3 regions of the Buttiauxella ferragutiae genome follow, and region 1 is predicted to be linked to each of the others. Evidence: predicted binding sites of a transcription regulator. Region 1 holds the regulator's gene; each other region holds the start of a gene.
The links. Region 1 encodes LexA, which represses DNA repair genes until DNA is damaged. Its sites were predicted from a motif close to TNCTGTATGTACATACAGNA; they were not measured.

Region 1 (5,415 bases):
GGTTCAGGAACGTCATCAGCGGCATCGGTTCGCCAAAGTTAACATAGCCCTGGCCGAGGTTACGCAGCTTACTCAGCCCGCGCACCATCTGCATGAAACTCTCTTTCTCTTTGGTCGCGCCACGCAGCTCTTTCGCGTAAGTCCCCACTTCCATTACATGCTCGTAGCCAATGTAAATTGGCACCAGGGTAATAGGGCGAGTACCGCCGCGCAGCATGGCCTGGATGGTCATCGACAGCGTACCGGTTTTCGGGTCGAGCAAACGCCCGGTACGAGAACGGCCACCTTCCACAAAGTATTCAACGGAATAGCCACGGCTAAACAGCTCGCCCAGATATTCACGGAACACGGTGGAGTAGAGTTTGCTGCCTTTAAAGGTACGGCGGATAAAGAACGCACCGAGGCGGCGGAAAATCGGGCCGGCTGGCCAGAAGTTCAGGTTGATACCCGCTGCGATGTGCGGAGGAACCAGTCCCTGGTGATAAAGCACGTAGGACAACAGCATGTAGTCCATGTGGCTGCGATGGCAGGGCACATAGACAATCTCGTGGCCGTCATGAGCCAGTTGGCGCACGCGTTCAGCGTTATGAACGTTGATGCCCTGGTACAAACGGTTCCACGTCAGACCTAACACGCGGTCAGTCAAACGCACGGCTTCATACGAGAAGTTAGCGGCAATCTCTTCCATCAAAGCAACAGCATTCTGCTGGGCTTTTTCATGGGAGATTTTCTTGCTGCGCGCTTCATCTTCTACTGCACGAGCAATAGCTTTTGAGGCCAGTAGCTTATTGAACAGATCCTGGCGTACCGGCAGACGCGGGCCGACAGTCGCTAAACGCTGGCGAGCAAAGTGCATACGCGCTACGCGAGCCAGTTTTTGGGCGATTTTTTTGTCTGTACCGTGGTCGGTTGCCATCTGGCGCAGCGAAACCGGAGCGGAGAAACGCACAAAGCTGTCGCGCCCAAGCCAGGAAACAGCGAAAAATTTCTGGACGCCGTTCAGCATCTTTAATGGCGGATTCACTTCGCCTTTTTCGCGCCCAGGGGAGCGGCCAAACATCACCGATACTGGCACCATCTGCACATCCAGATTTGGATTGCTGCGGTGTAAGTCGAGGTAATCGTGGAACAGTTTGATCGACTCTTCTTTTGGCGTGTAATAAGTGAAAACACGCGGGCCGCCATGGATAAAGACATAGCGCGGCAATACCGCACCGTCGATTTCTAACGGCTCGAGAGGGTCGGGCAAGTTATGCGCGAGACATTGTGCGCGCAGCGTTAATAAGTCCGCCTTGGAGTTATACGGCAGGACATACATAATCGGGCGTGTGGGATCTAAGCCCAGTTCGGCTTGTGGATCTGCCGGAATGGACTTGCTCTTTACCAGAACGCCTAATGGTAAATTAAGTAATTTGTAGTAGATTCTTGGCCAGCCTGACATAAACGATGTAAAGCCTCAGGTTAATGATGCAAATTCGCCGCAAGAATATCAGAATCTGGCTCAGATTTCTGTGGCGTTGCAATATAGATAAGCATTGACCCAAATAATTTGAAAAGGTTTCCCAAAATGGCGAGCAGTACCACTGGACTTACCCGTATCATCAAAGCCGCAGGCTACTCATGGAAAGGGCTCAAAGCAGCCTGGATTAACGAAGCGGCTTTCCGCCAGGAAGGGGTTAGCGCGCTCATCGCCATCGCCATCGCTTGCTGGTTAGATGTTGACCCTATCACCCGTATTTTACTGATTGGTTCTGTTGTGCTGGTCATGATTGTCGAAATTCTCAATAGCGCTATCGAGGCGCTTGTTGACCGTGTTGGTACCGATTACCACGAGCTTTCAGGACGAGCCAAGGACATGGGGTCTGCTGCCGTATTAATCGCCATTATCCTCGCAGTTATTACCTGGGTCACACTGCTTTGGCCGCATTTGCGATGATCTTTCCAGAATAGTTAAGTCCCTGGTTTTTTGCTCAATTTGTGGTTCCAAAATCGCCTTTGACTGTATATACTCACAGCATAACTGTATAAACACCCAGGGGGCGGAATGAAAGCGTTAACTACCAGGCAGCAAGAGGTGTTTGATCTTATTCGGGATCATATCAGCCAGACCGGCATGCCACCGACTCGTGCCGAGATTGCTCAACGTCTGGGGTTCCGTTCTCCGAACGCCGCTGAAGAGCACCTGAAAGCACTTGCCCGTAAAGGCGTCATTGAGATTATCTCTGGTGCGTCGCGCGGTATCCGCTTGCTGGTGGAAGAAGTTACCGGTATTCCGCTGGTTGGGCGTGTTGCTGCGGGGGAACCACTCCTTGCACAACAGCACATCGAAGGCCATTACCAGGTTGACCCATCACTGTTTAAACCAAATGCCGATTTCCTGTTGCGCGTTAGCGGGATGTCTATGAAAGACATCGGTATTATGGACGGCGACCTGCTTGCAGTTCATAAAACTCAGGATGTGCGTAACGGCCAGGTTGTGGTGGCGCGTATTGACGACGAAGTGACTGTTAAGCGCTTAAAGCAGCAGGGTAATACCGTTCATCTTCTGCCTGAAAATAGCGAATTTGAACCTATTGTGGTTGACCTGCGCGAACATAGCTTCTCTATTGAAGGGTTGGCGGTTGGGGTAATTCGCAACGGCGACTGGCTGTAAACTTCTCCAGATGATGCGCTTTAATGCGCATCATCGTCTTAATTCTCTTATCTCTTCCTGGATTGGCCATGCGATTTTTCTCGACGGCTGACAGAGCTCTCTGGCGCCTCGCCTTACCCATGATTTTTTCCAACATCACCGTGCCTTTACTGGGCCTTGTTGATACCGCGGTAATTGGTCATTTGGATAGCCCTGTTTATCTTGGCGGTGTCGCTATTGGTGCGACGGCAACCAGCTTCTTATTTATGCTGTTGCTGTTTTTGCGCATGAGCACCACCGGTTTAACTGCCCAGGCATTTGGTGCCAATAATCCCTCTGCTTTAGCGCGTGCACTGGTTCAGCCCTTGCTATTGGCGTTAGGAGCAGGGGTGGCGATCGTCTTACTGCGTGAACCGCTGATATCCCTGGCCTTGCATATCGTCGGCGGCAATGAAGATGTTTTGTTGCAGGCCCGGCGATTCCTTGAAATACGTTGGCTTAGTGCGCCAGCCTCGCTTGCCAACCTGGTCTTGTTGGGCTGGTTGTTAGGCGTTCAGTATGCGCGTGCGCCAGTTATCTTGCTGGTTGTCGGAAACGTACTGAATATCGTGCTGGATGTGTGGCTGGTTATGGGGCTACACATGGATGTTCAGGGCGCGGCACTCGCCACCGTCACCGCAGAATATGCGACGTTTATCATTGGTTTGCTGATGGTGAAAAAGGTCATGGGTTTGCGCGGAATCAGCTTTGAGATGCTCAAAGAGTCCTGGCGCGGGAATGTGCGGCGTCTGCTGGCACTCAATCGCGACATCATGCTGCGCTCGCTGTTGCTACAGGTCTGTTTCGCCTCAGTCACTATCTTTGGCGCGCGGTTAGGTAGCGAAATCGTCGCGGTTAACGCCGTGTTGATGACGCTATTAACCTTCACCGCCTATGCGCTCGATGGGTTCGCCTATGCCGTTGAAGCCCATTCCGGGCAGGCGTTTGGCGCTAAAAACCGTGGTCAATTGCTCGAAGTATGGGGCGCTGCATGTCGCCAGGCGGGCTTAGTCGCTCTTATGTTCGCCGCTGTGTATGCGCTGTTTGGTGAGCACATTGTTTCGCTTCTTACCTCTATCCCTGAATTGCAGCTACAGGCAGACCGCTACTTGCACTGGCAGATTGTTTTGCCCGTTGTTGGTGTCTGGTGTTATTTGCTGGACGGCATGTTTATTGGCGCAACGCGAGGTACGGAAATGCGCAACAGCATGGCGGTTGCGGCATTGGGATTTGGGCTGACGTTGCTCACCGTGCCTTATCTGGGAAATCATGGTCTGTGGTTATCCGTGGCTGTGTTCCTGGCTTTGCGCGGACTGTCTTTGGGATGGATTTGGCGTCGCCATTGGCGGGATAACAGCTGGTTTCCGGCTGGAACTCCTGGTTAGTTACAGCTCATAGTTAGTTACAACTCATAGTTAGTTACAACTCATAGTTAGTTACAACTTCTGACGCGCTTTTAATCGCACTCCAGTATGCTGATTTGCCACTTGATTTTGGGGCAAGTCAGCATCATTTCTGTTACTTCTGTGGTTCAATGTTCTTAGTTTTCCCCTCACAGCCATATCCTTGACTACAATTATTTCCACGTCCAGCAGATAGTGAGTGTCAGCCAAACGGCAGCACCTGGGCGTTGTTAACTATTAGCAGTTCTTAACCGAACGATGAGGATATTATTATGAATAAAGACGAAATCGGCGGTAACTGGAAACAGTTCAAAGGCACAGTAAAAGAGAAATGGGGCAAACTGACAGACGATGACATGACCGTCATCGAAGGGAAACGCGATCAGCTTGTCGGTAAAATTCAGGAACGCTATGGATATGCGAAAGATCAGGCAGAGAACGAAGTCGTTGATTGGGAAAAACGTAACGATTACCGCTGGTAATCTCATCCCTCATATGTGTTAACTCTCATAGGCTAACCTGCCCTGGTACATGGATGTACCGATCCCCTCCATACTTCAAGCTACATCTTTTGGCTGCATTCACTTACCGCTTCAATGCAACTCGAATTATTTCGGGTTCAGGCTAGCGTGACTTCTTCTTACTCTGAATGGTGTGGTCATGCCCGCATTCTTCCGGGTGGCTACAGGCTTCAACTTCCGCACACGCGCTGCATAAACCATGCGCCTCAATGACATTGTGGTGTAGAGCAAATCCTGACTGGGCAGCCAGTTGATTCATAATATCTTCCACACCTTCCGCGCTATGCTCCTTCACCGCGCCACACCTGTCGCAAATCAACATCGCTGATGAGTGAGTCGGCTGATCAATCAGATGGCACAAAACATAGCTGTTGGTTGACTCGACGCGATGGACAAAGCCTTGTTCGAGAAGAAAATCGAGCGCACGATACACCGTCGGGGGTTTAGCTTGCGGTTCACTGGCGCGAAGTAAATCCAGCAAATCATAAGCGCTGATTGCACCCGCTTGCTGCGTCAATAAACGCAACACTTCCAGGCGTTGTGGTGTCAGGCGCACATTACGCTGTTCGCATAGTTTTTCAGCCTGCGCTAACACGTTTTGTGAAGTCGTGATGTCCATCAGCATTCCCCTGTAGATTAGCCCTACACTCTATCACAACGCGCAATAAACGCCGAGTGGTGCGCCATGCTGGCCACAGCCTTTTGAGATGACTATCCCGGAGTTTGCTATGAATAAACCTGATTGCATTCGTCACTGGAAAGAACTGGAAGGTGAAGATGACTCAACTTATCCAGACAGTGCTGAACTATTTTCCATTGG
Region 2 (5,415 bases), 1.4 Mb from region 1:
TTCTGTTCCAGAACATTAAAAACAAAAAACCCCGCCGAAGCGGGGTTTTTTTATAACGGTAACTTATGCCGCAGGCTGAGTTACAACGTCTTTGATACCTTTAACTTCGATCTCTACGCGACGATCTGGAGCCAGGCAATCAATCAGTTTAGCTTTAGGAGCTACGTTATCACAGGTGCTGCCAGTAACTGGGTTAGATTCGCCCATACCGCGTGGGGAGATCTTGTTAGCTGGGATACCTTTAGAGATCAGGTAATCAACAACAGACTGTGCACGTTTGTCAGACAGTTTCTGGTTGTACTGGTCTGAACCGATACGGTCGGTGAAGCCCAGAACTACAACAGAACCATCTTTCGGGTCGAGGTTGCTCAACTGAGTATACAGTTGATCCAGTGCCTGCTGACCTTCTGGTTTCAGAGTTGCTTTGTTGAAGTTGAACAGAACATCAGACTTCAGAGTGAAGTGCTTAGTCTGTACTTCTGGAGCTGGAGCTGGAGCCGGAGCTACAACTGGAGCTGCATCATACTGGCCGAAACGGTAAGAAACACCCAGGCTCAGCATGCCGTTGTCTGGACGAGTACCAACGGTTTGCGCATCACCGATGTTGCTAACCCACTGGTAATCCAGGCGAGTTGCGATATCACGGGTGATTGCGTACTCAAGACCAACTGCTGCCAGCGGGGAAACGCCAGTGTCGTGTTCGCTGCGGGTAACGCCAGTAGAAGCGTAGTTACCTTTAGCGTCTGCACGCCATACCATACCACCCAGACGAGTGTAGATATCCAGATCGTCGTTGATTGGGTAGCTCAGTTTAGCAGCCAGTTGAACGCCTTGCGCTTTGAAAGCACCGTTATCAACGCTGCCCTTGTAAGGCATACGACCTAACCAGTCGTAACCCATTTCGAAACCAACGTACGGGTTAACCTGGTAACCACCGAATGCACCAGCACCCAGTTGGCTGCTGTGAGTTGGGCCATTGTTGTTCTGGAAACCGTTTCCGTAGAAACCGGTGTCGTGGAACTGGGACCAACCCAACTTACCACCTGCATACCAGGTGTTATCTTTCGGTGCGGCCTGCGCTACGGTAGCGAAGCCAGCCAGTGCCACTGCAATCGCGATAGCTGTCTTTTTCATTTTTTGCGCCTCATTATCATCCAAAAAGGCCATGAGCTTTAAAATCGCTCTAAAGCCCAGGGTTAAATCCTTCGCCCGAGTTTATGCTCACTTGTTACTCTACCGATCAATCGGTGTTATGGAAGAGCAACCCTGGCGAGCTAAAGTCTACAACGTAGTTGAAAACTTACAAGTGTGAAGTCCCTCAGGCATATGAAAAAAAACGATTTGAGTACACACTTTTTAACAACTTTGCGCGAAAAATAGGCTTCTTAAAACTGGCGGAATGCCGCCTGGAGCGGCTTGCAGCGGGGATTCTTCATAATTCACAATGAATTGTCAGCAGAGAAGAAAAAGTTCCAGGATTTCTCTTAAATTTACTTAATGATACAAACTAGAATGAATTTTTAGACCACTTCGTGGTCGACATCCTGTTTTTGAGGTACGAGTTGGACGCATAATAAAGCCAATTGCCTTACCCATTTCAGCTGCAGATGATAGCTGAAAATGCTCTTCGTCGGTCAATTCTTCCGGTAACCAACCAATAACAACACTGTAATTTCCTGTCTGCAATGCTTTTACCATAGCATCTACGGTAAAAAGTGGATCTAACTGGCTTACCTGCATCACTTTTGTCAGCGGAAGACCAGCTGACTGCACCCACTGACGACTCAATTTCTGTTGTGGCGTTAACCACAACTGCCAGCGAGATTGCTGACCAAGCTGTTGCAGCAAGGGCAGCAACACTAACTGTGTAATCCAGGGCTGATCTTCGCTGTAGATCACTTCACTGATCAACCCTTTAATGTTGTTACCTGCTGATGACTGAGCCAATGAAGACGCAGAACCTGGAACAGTGGCAACGTGAGTTAGAACGTTATGTGATTGCATAGTTAATCCCGCCTGATGGGTTACTGTATGAATATACAGTAATGCCAGTTCGGACAAAGATCAATCTAAATTTCGGAAAGCATATCGCAATTTCGACATGTAAATCTGCGGAAAGTAAGAATGTGATTGCCGTCGCTCATCATGTTACCTATTTTCATATTACTGGATGCAGTTACACATTGTGATGATATGTTATGGATTGATATTTAAGGATATATTCATGAAGAGCCGGTCTTATGCAAGGATTCATCAATCAAAAGAATATCTAGCGCCATTAGGTGATATAAATTATCGCTCGCTATTTGGTGGCTATAGTTTAACCGTCGAAAATGTGGTGTTTGCCATGGTTTCTGAGGGAGAATTGTATCTACGTGCCTGCGAACAATCGGAAGTTTACTTTGTTGCAAGAGCGTCAGAGTCTCTGGTTTATAACAAACGTGGACGAGCCATTGCGCTCAATTATTATCATGTCGATGAAGGACTGTGGCGTGATCGGCAAAAGCTGTTGCAGCTTTCAACCGATGCATTGTTTAGCGCTCGCCGTGAGAAATCTCGCCTGAAGGCGCAACAACGTCTCAAAGATTTACCTAATTTAACTCACAGCCTGGAAATGATGTTGTGGGAAGTCGGGATTGCTGACGTGCGCACCCTTCATGCTTATGGTGCAAAACGGTCGTGGATAAAACTGAGACATTTGAAGAAAGGGCTAGGGGTACAAGTCTTGTTGGCTTTAGCGGGGGCTATTTGTGGTGTTCATGAAGCCGCACTCCCGGCGGCAACGCGCCGGGAGTTGGTCGAGTGGGGGCATCTTTACGCGCAACGACACACCCGTTAAGTATGTTGCTGCGACACAAGTTGTTGGAGACGTGATATTTCTGGTAACAGCGCAACCAGCAGGCCAATTTGTTGAAGCACTAACGGCTCTTTGCTATCCGACTGTGGCTCAAGCGAGGTTATACGCTCAGTAAGCCCATGCAGCGCCTTGTGCACCCGTGCTTCATCGGCAGGCAAATGATGAAGGGCATCATCGACATAACACACCGCATCATCAAGCAGCAGTAAAATATCTTCGTTGGTCAGTTGTTCGCGGTGCGCACCTAACGCTGAAATATAGCTGTTAAATGTGTGATTTAGGCATAGCAAACGAAATGCAGTCTCTTGCATCTCTCGCGAAACGCGCGGCTCAGATGACATGTTGGACACCACAGATGCCAGTTCTGCATCTTTGTTATGTGCATCCCGGCGCGCGATTCGATATTCAACACGATTATCCCGGCCTTGATGGTATTGCTCAAGAATCGCATCCAGATAGCGGCAGTTCGCATTAAATGCGCGCTCAACAACCAATGGTAGTCGACGGAAACGCCAGTCCGGCCAGATGAAACTCACCGCAGCCCAGGCGATAGCACATCCCAGCAGCGTATCGAAGATACGAGGCATAGCGACTTCAAACCCTTCACCCAGCAAGTTGAAACACAACAACACCAGTAACGTGATAAACATGGTGGCATGTGCATATTGCACATTTCGAAAGGCAAAAAAGAGCACGCCAGTAATCACGATTAAGACAAGCTGGCCTTCAATTGACGGTACAAAGTACAACACCGGTAGCCCTATCGCCACACCCACTAAAGTACCGATGATACGCAATGCTAAACGTCGACGAGTGGCATTGTAGTTAGGCTGGCAGACAAACAGGCTGGTCAGCAGGATCCAATATCCATGTTTTAGCCCGGTAAACTGTATGAATGCGTAGCCGACGCAAAGCACTACCGACATACGAACCGCATGGCGAAATAACGCTGACTCCGGTGTTAAGTTGCGTTTCAGACGCTGCCAGACATCGCCAAAGCCGGTAATGCGATCATCCGCAAGGCGGTTTTCGATATCACTGTGTGGTGCGGCAAGAGCTTGCTCGGATTCAATTGTCGCTAATTGCGCATCAATGGCACGCAAATTACTCACCAGGAAGCCAAGCGCTTTTAATTCACCAGCCAGATATTGGTCGGCATTCAGTCTTTCAATCGCCGCATCAAGATGCGTAAACGCACGTTCAAAACGTGGGTCGTGTTGGTATTTCTCGCGTAATAAAATTGAGCGCGAAAGTTGCAAGCAAGCCTGGGACTGCATAGTTAGCAGTCGTTGAAAGCGGAACATAATATCGCTGTAGCGGAATTTATCGCGTAGTGCCTGGTACTGGATATGCGAAGAGCTCGCGCGCTCGTGAATGTCCTGCGCAACAAAATAGTAATGCAATGTACGACGTGTGCCGCGTTGTCCGCGATCTCCGCGTAAACGAGTCAAGAGTGAGCCTTTGGTCTGATTGAGCATCGTGACCAGTTGACTGTTGGCCATCGCAAGCTCAAGCATGGGGGCCTGGTTTTCTTCTTCAATGTCGGGGTCGAACAGCATGGCTTTGACCTCGAGATAACGTGCGAGACTTTCATAGCACCGCGCCAGGTTATCTTGAAGAGGCCGAATAGGGAAGATTAGATGCCCGGCAAGTGTCAGCACGTTGTACCAGATAGCGCCAGCCAACAGCAGTATTGGTTGTTGATACCAGTGCTCGTATAAAGAAATACCGAGCATGGTATAAATGGCGATAAGTAGCGCCCCGAAGGCAATGGTGGCGTAACGCTGGCCCAGTCCGCCCAACAGAATGAACCCGCTAGTGGAAACCATTAGCCCGATGCCAAAAAAGATTGGCCACGGGTACAACAACTCAACTGATGCTGAAGCAATAAAGAAACTAATCAAAGTAATCAGAAGATTACGCAAACGCCCGGTGAGCCGGTCATCCAGGTCTGCGAGTGCGGCGGCAACTACGCCGAGCGTTAAGGGGATAGTCAGCTTAACGTCACCCAGCCACCAGGGGAGGGCAGCAGTGCCCGTCAGTGCGATGAAAATACGCAGGTTATAGAGCCAGGTACTGTTCCAGGTATAGCGGCGCAGAATTGGACTAAGCATTAATACTCACTATCCTTGTCTGATTTACTGGAAACGACGACGGGCGTTTGCTTCACGTGCAGCCTGCGCAGTTTCAACGGAAACCACACGGCGGCCAACCGGCCAAAGCGCGATAGCAGCAATTTTGAAATTAGCGATTCCCACAGGAATGCCGATAATAGTGACGCATTGTGCAATCCCGGTGCAGATATGCAGCACACAGAGCCACCATCCGAAAAATACCAGCCAAACAATGTTCAGCAAGGTACCACCGGTATTCATGATGGCACTTTTGCTCTGCGGCTCGAGCTCATCAACATGAATGGCTTCGTTACCGTACGGTACGAAAGAGAGTTTGGTTATCTCCCAGCAGGAACGAGTCAGCGGAAGCGTGAAAATAAAAATGATACTGACAAGAGTGGCCAGCAACCAGGATAGGGTGGTCAAAAAACCGCCCAGTACAAA
Region 3 (5,415 bases), 1.8 Mb from region 1:
TTTTGGCACCCTTTTGGGGCGCTCTATTTTATCAATAAAAAACGGCTCCCTTTTCAAGGAGCCGTTGTATTGTCGCAGATTCTACGGTGGTTTAGCTACTGCTTAGCGATGTGCCAGTTCGGCTTCTTCGTCGCTATTGAGTATTTCTTTATCGGTTTGTTTCATCAACTGGCTGGTGATGGTACCTGCCGTCATGGAACCGCTGACGTTCAGCGCGGTACGGCCCATGTCGATAAGCGGTTCAACCGAAATCAGCAATGCCACCAGCGTGACCGGCAAGCCCATGGCTGGCAGGACAATCAGGGCAGCGAATGTTGCACCACCACCGACACCCGCAACGCCTGCGGAGCTTACGGTGACAATCCCGACCAGTGTGGCAATCCAGACTGGATCCAATGGGTTGATACCGACGGTTGGCGCGACCATCACGGCCAGCATCGCTGGATACAGACCCGCACAACCGTTCTGACCGATGGTGGCCCCAAACGACGCGGCAAAGCTGGCGATGGACTCAGGCACACCCAGACGGCGAGTTTGAGCTTCAACGTTCAATGGAATACTGGCTGCACTGGAGCGGCTGGTGAAGGCAAAGGTCAGCACAGGCCAGACTTTGCGGAAGTATTTCAGCGGGCTCACACCGTTGACAGCCAACAGAACCGCGTGCACGCCGAACATAATTGCCAGACCGAGGTAAGAGGCCACCACGAAACTACCGAGTTTGATGATGTCTTGCAGGTTTGAACCAGCAACAACTTTGGTCATCAGCGCAAGAACACCGTACGGCGTCAGTTGCATGACCAGACGCACCAGTTTCATGACCCAGCTTTGCAGCGTGTCAATCGCAACCAGAACACGCTCGCCTTTTGGCGCATCGTCTTTCAGTAGTTTAAGAGCTGCTACACCGAGGAACGCGGCGAAAATCACCACGCTGATGATAGACGTTGGGTTAGCCCCTGTCAGGTCAGCAAACGGGTTCTTCGGCACGAATGACAGAATCAGTTGCGGTACGCTGAGGTCAGCCACTTTACCCACATAAGTGGTTTCGATTGCGCTCAGACGAGCGGTTTCAGCGGTGCCTTGCACCAGGCCTTCAGCCGTCAAACCAAACAAGTTGGTGACCAGCACGCCGACCAGCGCTGAAATCAGCGTGGTAAACAGCAATGTCCCGATGGTCAGAACGCTGATTTTGCCCAGAGAAGAGGCGTTATGCAGACGTGCCACCGCGCTCAGGATAGAGGCAAATACCAGCGGCATGACGATCATTTGCAGTAATTGAACATAGCCGTTACCGACAACGTTAAACCACTGAATAGACTGTTTCAGTACCGGACTGTCTTCGCCATAAATGGTGTGTAATGCAAGGCCAAAGACCACACCGATCACCAGACCAAGCAGTACTTTTTTTGCCAGACTCCACTGTTTGTGGCGAGTTTGTGCCAGCAACAGCAATAGAATAACGAACACGATAACGTTCGCTATGAGTGGAAAATTCATCCCCGTATCTCCTGAGTATATTTTAAACAGATGGACTGATTGCCACCTTTATTCTGTAAAGCGTACCAGAACCCTGGAGTTACTCTTATATTCAAAAGGAATTGATTATTACAATTCGAGCTATTTCGTTTAATTATTGTTCCAGGTGGTTATTTAAAAAACTATTAAAGGTCATTTGCAGCGAAATTATCATGTGCGATGACCAGCGCACCGCGCTGTTATCGGGCACACTTTGCGGCATCCACACGGCCAGACCAAACAACACCATGCACAAGGCACGTTCCAGTTGATTACCTTTTTGCGGCCTGATGATGGGAAAGCGAAAGCGCCAACGGCAGGGCCAAAGGAGTGGGACACCCGCAGGAGTGAGCATATCTGCCAAAATATGGCTTAAGTAACCCAACACCATGCCTTGAAGGGCATCGGCGGGAATCACCCAACTTTCGGGGACTTTGAGATAGAACAGTGCAAGGCTTGCGAAGACGGCAAATAAGCTGTGGGTAAAGCCCCGATGGCCGCAGGCGCGGGCAATGGGTTTGGAAAACCACGGCAAGCGTTGACCGAGAAATGACTTTGGGTGGTCAATATCAGGCAGCAAACAGGTCAGGATGGCTGAAGGCACAATATGCCACCAGTCTCCTTGAGCAAGCACAGGCGTGAGTTCGGCGTTTTTAGCGAATACTGCACAGGCAATGGAAAAAAGAAGGTGACCTTCCGCCGTCATGATACTACCCGGATGAAAACTGTCGATTCATACAGTATAGGGTTTTTATACAGTAGACGGAAGAGGTGACGGCGTAACATTTTGCAACCGCCGGATTCCCCGGCGGCGTGTTGTTTAGCGGGCTAACCAGCCTCCGTCGACGGCAATGGTGTAACCGTTGACATAATCGGAAGCACTGGAGGCAAGAAACACCACCGGGCCTTGCAGATCGGCAGGAACACCCCAACGACCCGCGGGAATTCGCTCGAGGATTTCATGGCTGCGGACTTCATCATCACGCAGTTGTTGAGTGTTGTTGGTTGCCATGTATCCCGGCGCGATCGCGTTGACATTGATATTATGTTGCGCCCATTCATTTGCCAGCAGGCGCGTTATGCCAAGCACGGCACTTTTAGATGCGGTGTAAGACGGGACTCTGATACCGCCCTGGAAGGACAACATGGAGGCGATATTAATAATCTTGCCGCCAGTGCCTTGTTTAATGAACTGTTTTGCCACCGCCTGAGAGAGAAAGAATACTGATTTAATGTTCAGGTTCATTACGTCGTCCCAGTTTTTCTCGCTAAATTCCAGCGCATCTTCCCGGCGAATGGTGCCTGCGTTATTTACAAGGATATCTATTTTCCCCATTCCTGCCACGGCCTGCGCAATGATGTCAGGGATCGCGTCTTGTTGGCTTAAATCTGCCTGGATGGCGAGAAAACGGCGATCCAAATCTCGCACTTTTTGCGCCGTTTCATGCGGGATTTTGCGGTTTACGCTGACGATGTCACAACCAGCCTCGGCAAGGCCAATCGCCATTCCCTGACCCAGTCCTGTATCGCATCCCGTGACAACAGCGACTTTGCCTTGCAGATTAAAAGCATCGAGAATCATAGTTACTCCGGTATCCGGAAAAGCGCATTTGCGCGTGTCTGTAAAGAGTAGATACGGGAGGGGGGAAACTCAAATATTTTTGAAATACTGTTTTAAAAAATTAGATGTCGGTATGGTTTTGAGAATGATGCGGGGAGCCCCGCATCATAATAAATTAGCCAATCAGGTGTTCGGCGCGTAATTCACTCAGCGAAGACAACTTCACATTTGCCAGGCACCAGCGCACGTCGTCACGGTTTTCTTCTGCGGGAACCACAATAGAACGCATGCGTGCGGCTTTGGTGGCAACCATGCCATTCACGGAGTCTTCAAGTGTCACACAGGCGAGCGGGTCAACAGCCAATTTAGCAGCGGCATCCAGATAAACCTGCGGATGGGGCTTGCTGTAAGGCAGATGTTCTGCCGAGGCGATGGCATCAAACTGGGAACGTAAGTCGAACATTTCCAGTACACGCTCAAGCATATGCGCAGGTGAAGCAGACGCTAAACCCACTTTCAGACCTTGCGCTTTACATAAAGCGACAGCTTCACGCACACCAGGCAAAATCGGACGCGTCTCTTCAATCAGGGCAATGGCGCGAGTAATCACGCGGTTTGTCACTTCTTCACGAGATGGGCCGTTCCACGGTTGTTTGGCAAACCACAGGTCAACAACCAGGTCGATACGCAAACCCAGCGTGTCAGGGAGTTCAGAGCGGCGGGAAATATCCACACCAACGCTAGCCAACACTTCCAGCTCGGCTTTGTCCCATAATGGTTCAGAATCAATCAGTAAACCGTCCATATCAAAAATCGCAGCTAAAATTTGGCGAGTCACAGCCATGTTTCGACTCCTGTCGGTGTGCATTACAGTTAAGATTACTTATCAATAGCTGGAATTTTCGCTTGTTGCCACTGCTTTGTGAGAATCGCCCGTAAAGCTCAGGCGAAATCCCCCTGGAAGAGGTAAACTTTGTGCGTGTAAGTTACGTCTTAACCAAGGGGAACGAATGACGTATCAACAAGCTGGACGCATTGCCGTACTCAAACGTGTGGCTGGCTGGGTAATTTTCATCCCGGCGATGATTTCAACACTGATATCAATTCTTAAGTTCATGTATGAACACAGCGAAAAGCAGGCGGGGATTAATGCTGTCATGCTGGACTTCGCACATGTCATGATTGAGATGATGCGTTTTAATACGCCATTCTTAAATTTCTTCTGGTACAACTCGCCACAACCTGACTTCCATCAACAGGCCAATATTCTGTTTTGGGTGATCTACATGCTGATCTTTGTCGGTCTGGCATTGCAGGGATCTGGCGCGCGAATGAGCCGCCAGGCGAAGTTTCTGCGTGAAGGGGTAGAGGATCAGTTGATACTGGAACAAGCCAAAGGCCCCGAAGGGTTAACCAAGGAACAAATCGACGCGAAAATCGTGGTGCCGCGACACACCATTTTCCTGCAAATATTCCCGCTCTATATTTTACCCATCATTATTATCGTTATCGGTTATTTCTTCTTTTCTTTGCTCGGCTTCATCTAGAAAAACGCCACTCCAATAGGGAGTGGCGAATTATTCATGCTGCCAGAACGCGTTCCAGCGCTTTTTGCGCGGTGACTAGATGTTGACCGCCGAATAGAATCGCGCGGTTAAGCAAAGTATAGAGTTGATAAATAGGCTGGCGTTCAAGGAAATCTGTAGGAAGAGGGGAAACTGACTGGTAACCGTCGTAGATTTGCGGTGGTTGATCCGGATGCAACGGTAACATTGCCAGGTCGCACTCTCTGTCACCCCAGTAACAGGCCGGATCGTAGATAAATGGCCCATCGGTACCCATCGCGCAATTTCCTGACCACAAATCGCCATGCAGTAATGAAGGCTGCGGTTGATGGGAGGCAAGAACCTGATGCACAAAATCGACGATCAGGTCGATGTCGCCAAACTGAATCCCTTTTTCAGCCGCCAGTTCAAGCTGCCAGCCAATGCGTTGCTCTGCAAAGAATGTTGACCAGCGGCGTTGCCAGGCATTGGGCTGCGGAGTGGTGGAAAGATCATTATCAAAATCGAGCCCAAATTGCGGCTGTTCACTCCACTGATGCAGGCGCGCGAGTTGTTGCCCCAACAAGAAGGCGTTGTGGGCATCCAGGGGTTTAGCGGGCATATATTCAAGGAGCAGGAAACTGTAATCCCTATCGCTGCCTACCGCCCAGACTTTCGGTACGCGCACTGTGTTGCTGCGTGCGAGTAGTTCAAGTTGATCGGCTTCGGCAGTGAAGATGGGTAACAGCTCGCGAGTGTCGCTTTTGACAAAAATCTCATGACCGGCATAGTGAATTC

Region 2: sulA (SOS-induced cell division inhibitor SulA) is a predicted target of LexA. The motif match lies at 2,026-2,045, and genes of this name have one in related genera.
Region 3: MNO13_RS14775 (metal-dependent hydrolase) is a predicted target of LexA. The motif match lies at 2,236-2,255, and genes of this name have one in related genera.

What each region holds. Positions count from the first base shown of each region.
Region 1 is NZ_CP093332.1:4,966,266-4,971,680, reverse strand. Features, by position in the region: gene plsB (glycerol-3-phosphate 1-O-acyltransferase PlsB) at 1-1,441, opposite strand, end outside; gene MNO13_RS22860 (diacylglycerol kinase) at 1,568-1,936, shown strand; gene lexA (transcriptional repressor LexA) at 2,045-2,653, shown strand; gene dinF (MATE family efflux transporter DinF) at 2,722-4,056, shown strand; gene MNO13_RS22845 (CsbD family protein) at 4,347-4,556, shown strand; gene zur (zinc uptake transcriptional repressor Zur) at 4,699-5,214, opposite strand; gene MNO13_RS22835 (cupin domain-containing protein) at 5,324-5,415, shown strand, end outside.
Region 2 is NZ_CP093332.1:3,546,156-3,551,570, reverse strand. Features, by position in the region: gene ompA (porin OmpA) at 64-1,134, opposite strand; gene sulA (SOS-induced cell division inhibitor SulA) at 1,495-2,004, opposite strand; gene MNO13_RS16475 (TfoX/Sxy family DNA transformation protein) at 2,225-2,839, shown strand; gene yccS (YccS family putative transporter) at 2,836-4,971, opposite strand; gene MNO13_RS16465 (YccF domain-containing protein) at 4,996-5,415, opposite strand, start outside.
Region 3 is NZ_CP093332.1:3,204,415-3,209,829, reverse strand. Features, by position in the region: gene MNO13_RS14780 (L-cystine transporter) at 103-1,494, opposite strand; gene MNO13_RS14775 (metal-dependent hydrolase) at 1,628-2,218, opposite strand; gene kduD (2-dehydro-3-deoxy-D-gluconate 5-dehydrogenase KduD) at 2,333-3,094, opposite strand; gene hxpB (hexitol phosphatase HxpB) at 3,249-3,917, opposite strand; gene MNO13_RS14760 (YniB family protein) at 4,084-4,620, shown strand; gene MNO13_RS14755 (fructosamine kinase family protein) at 4,655-5,415, opposite strand, start outside.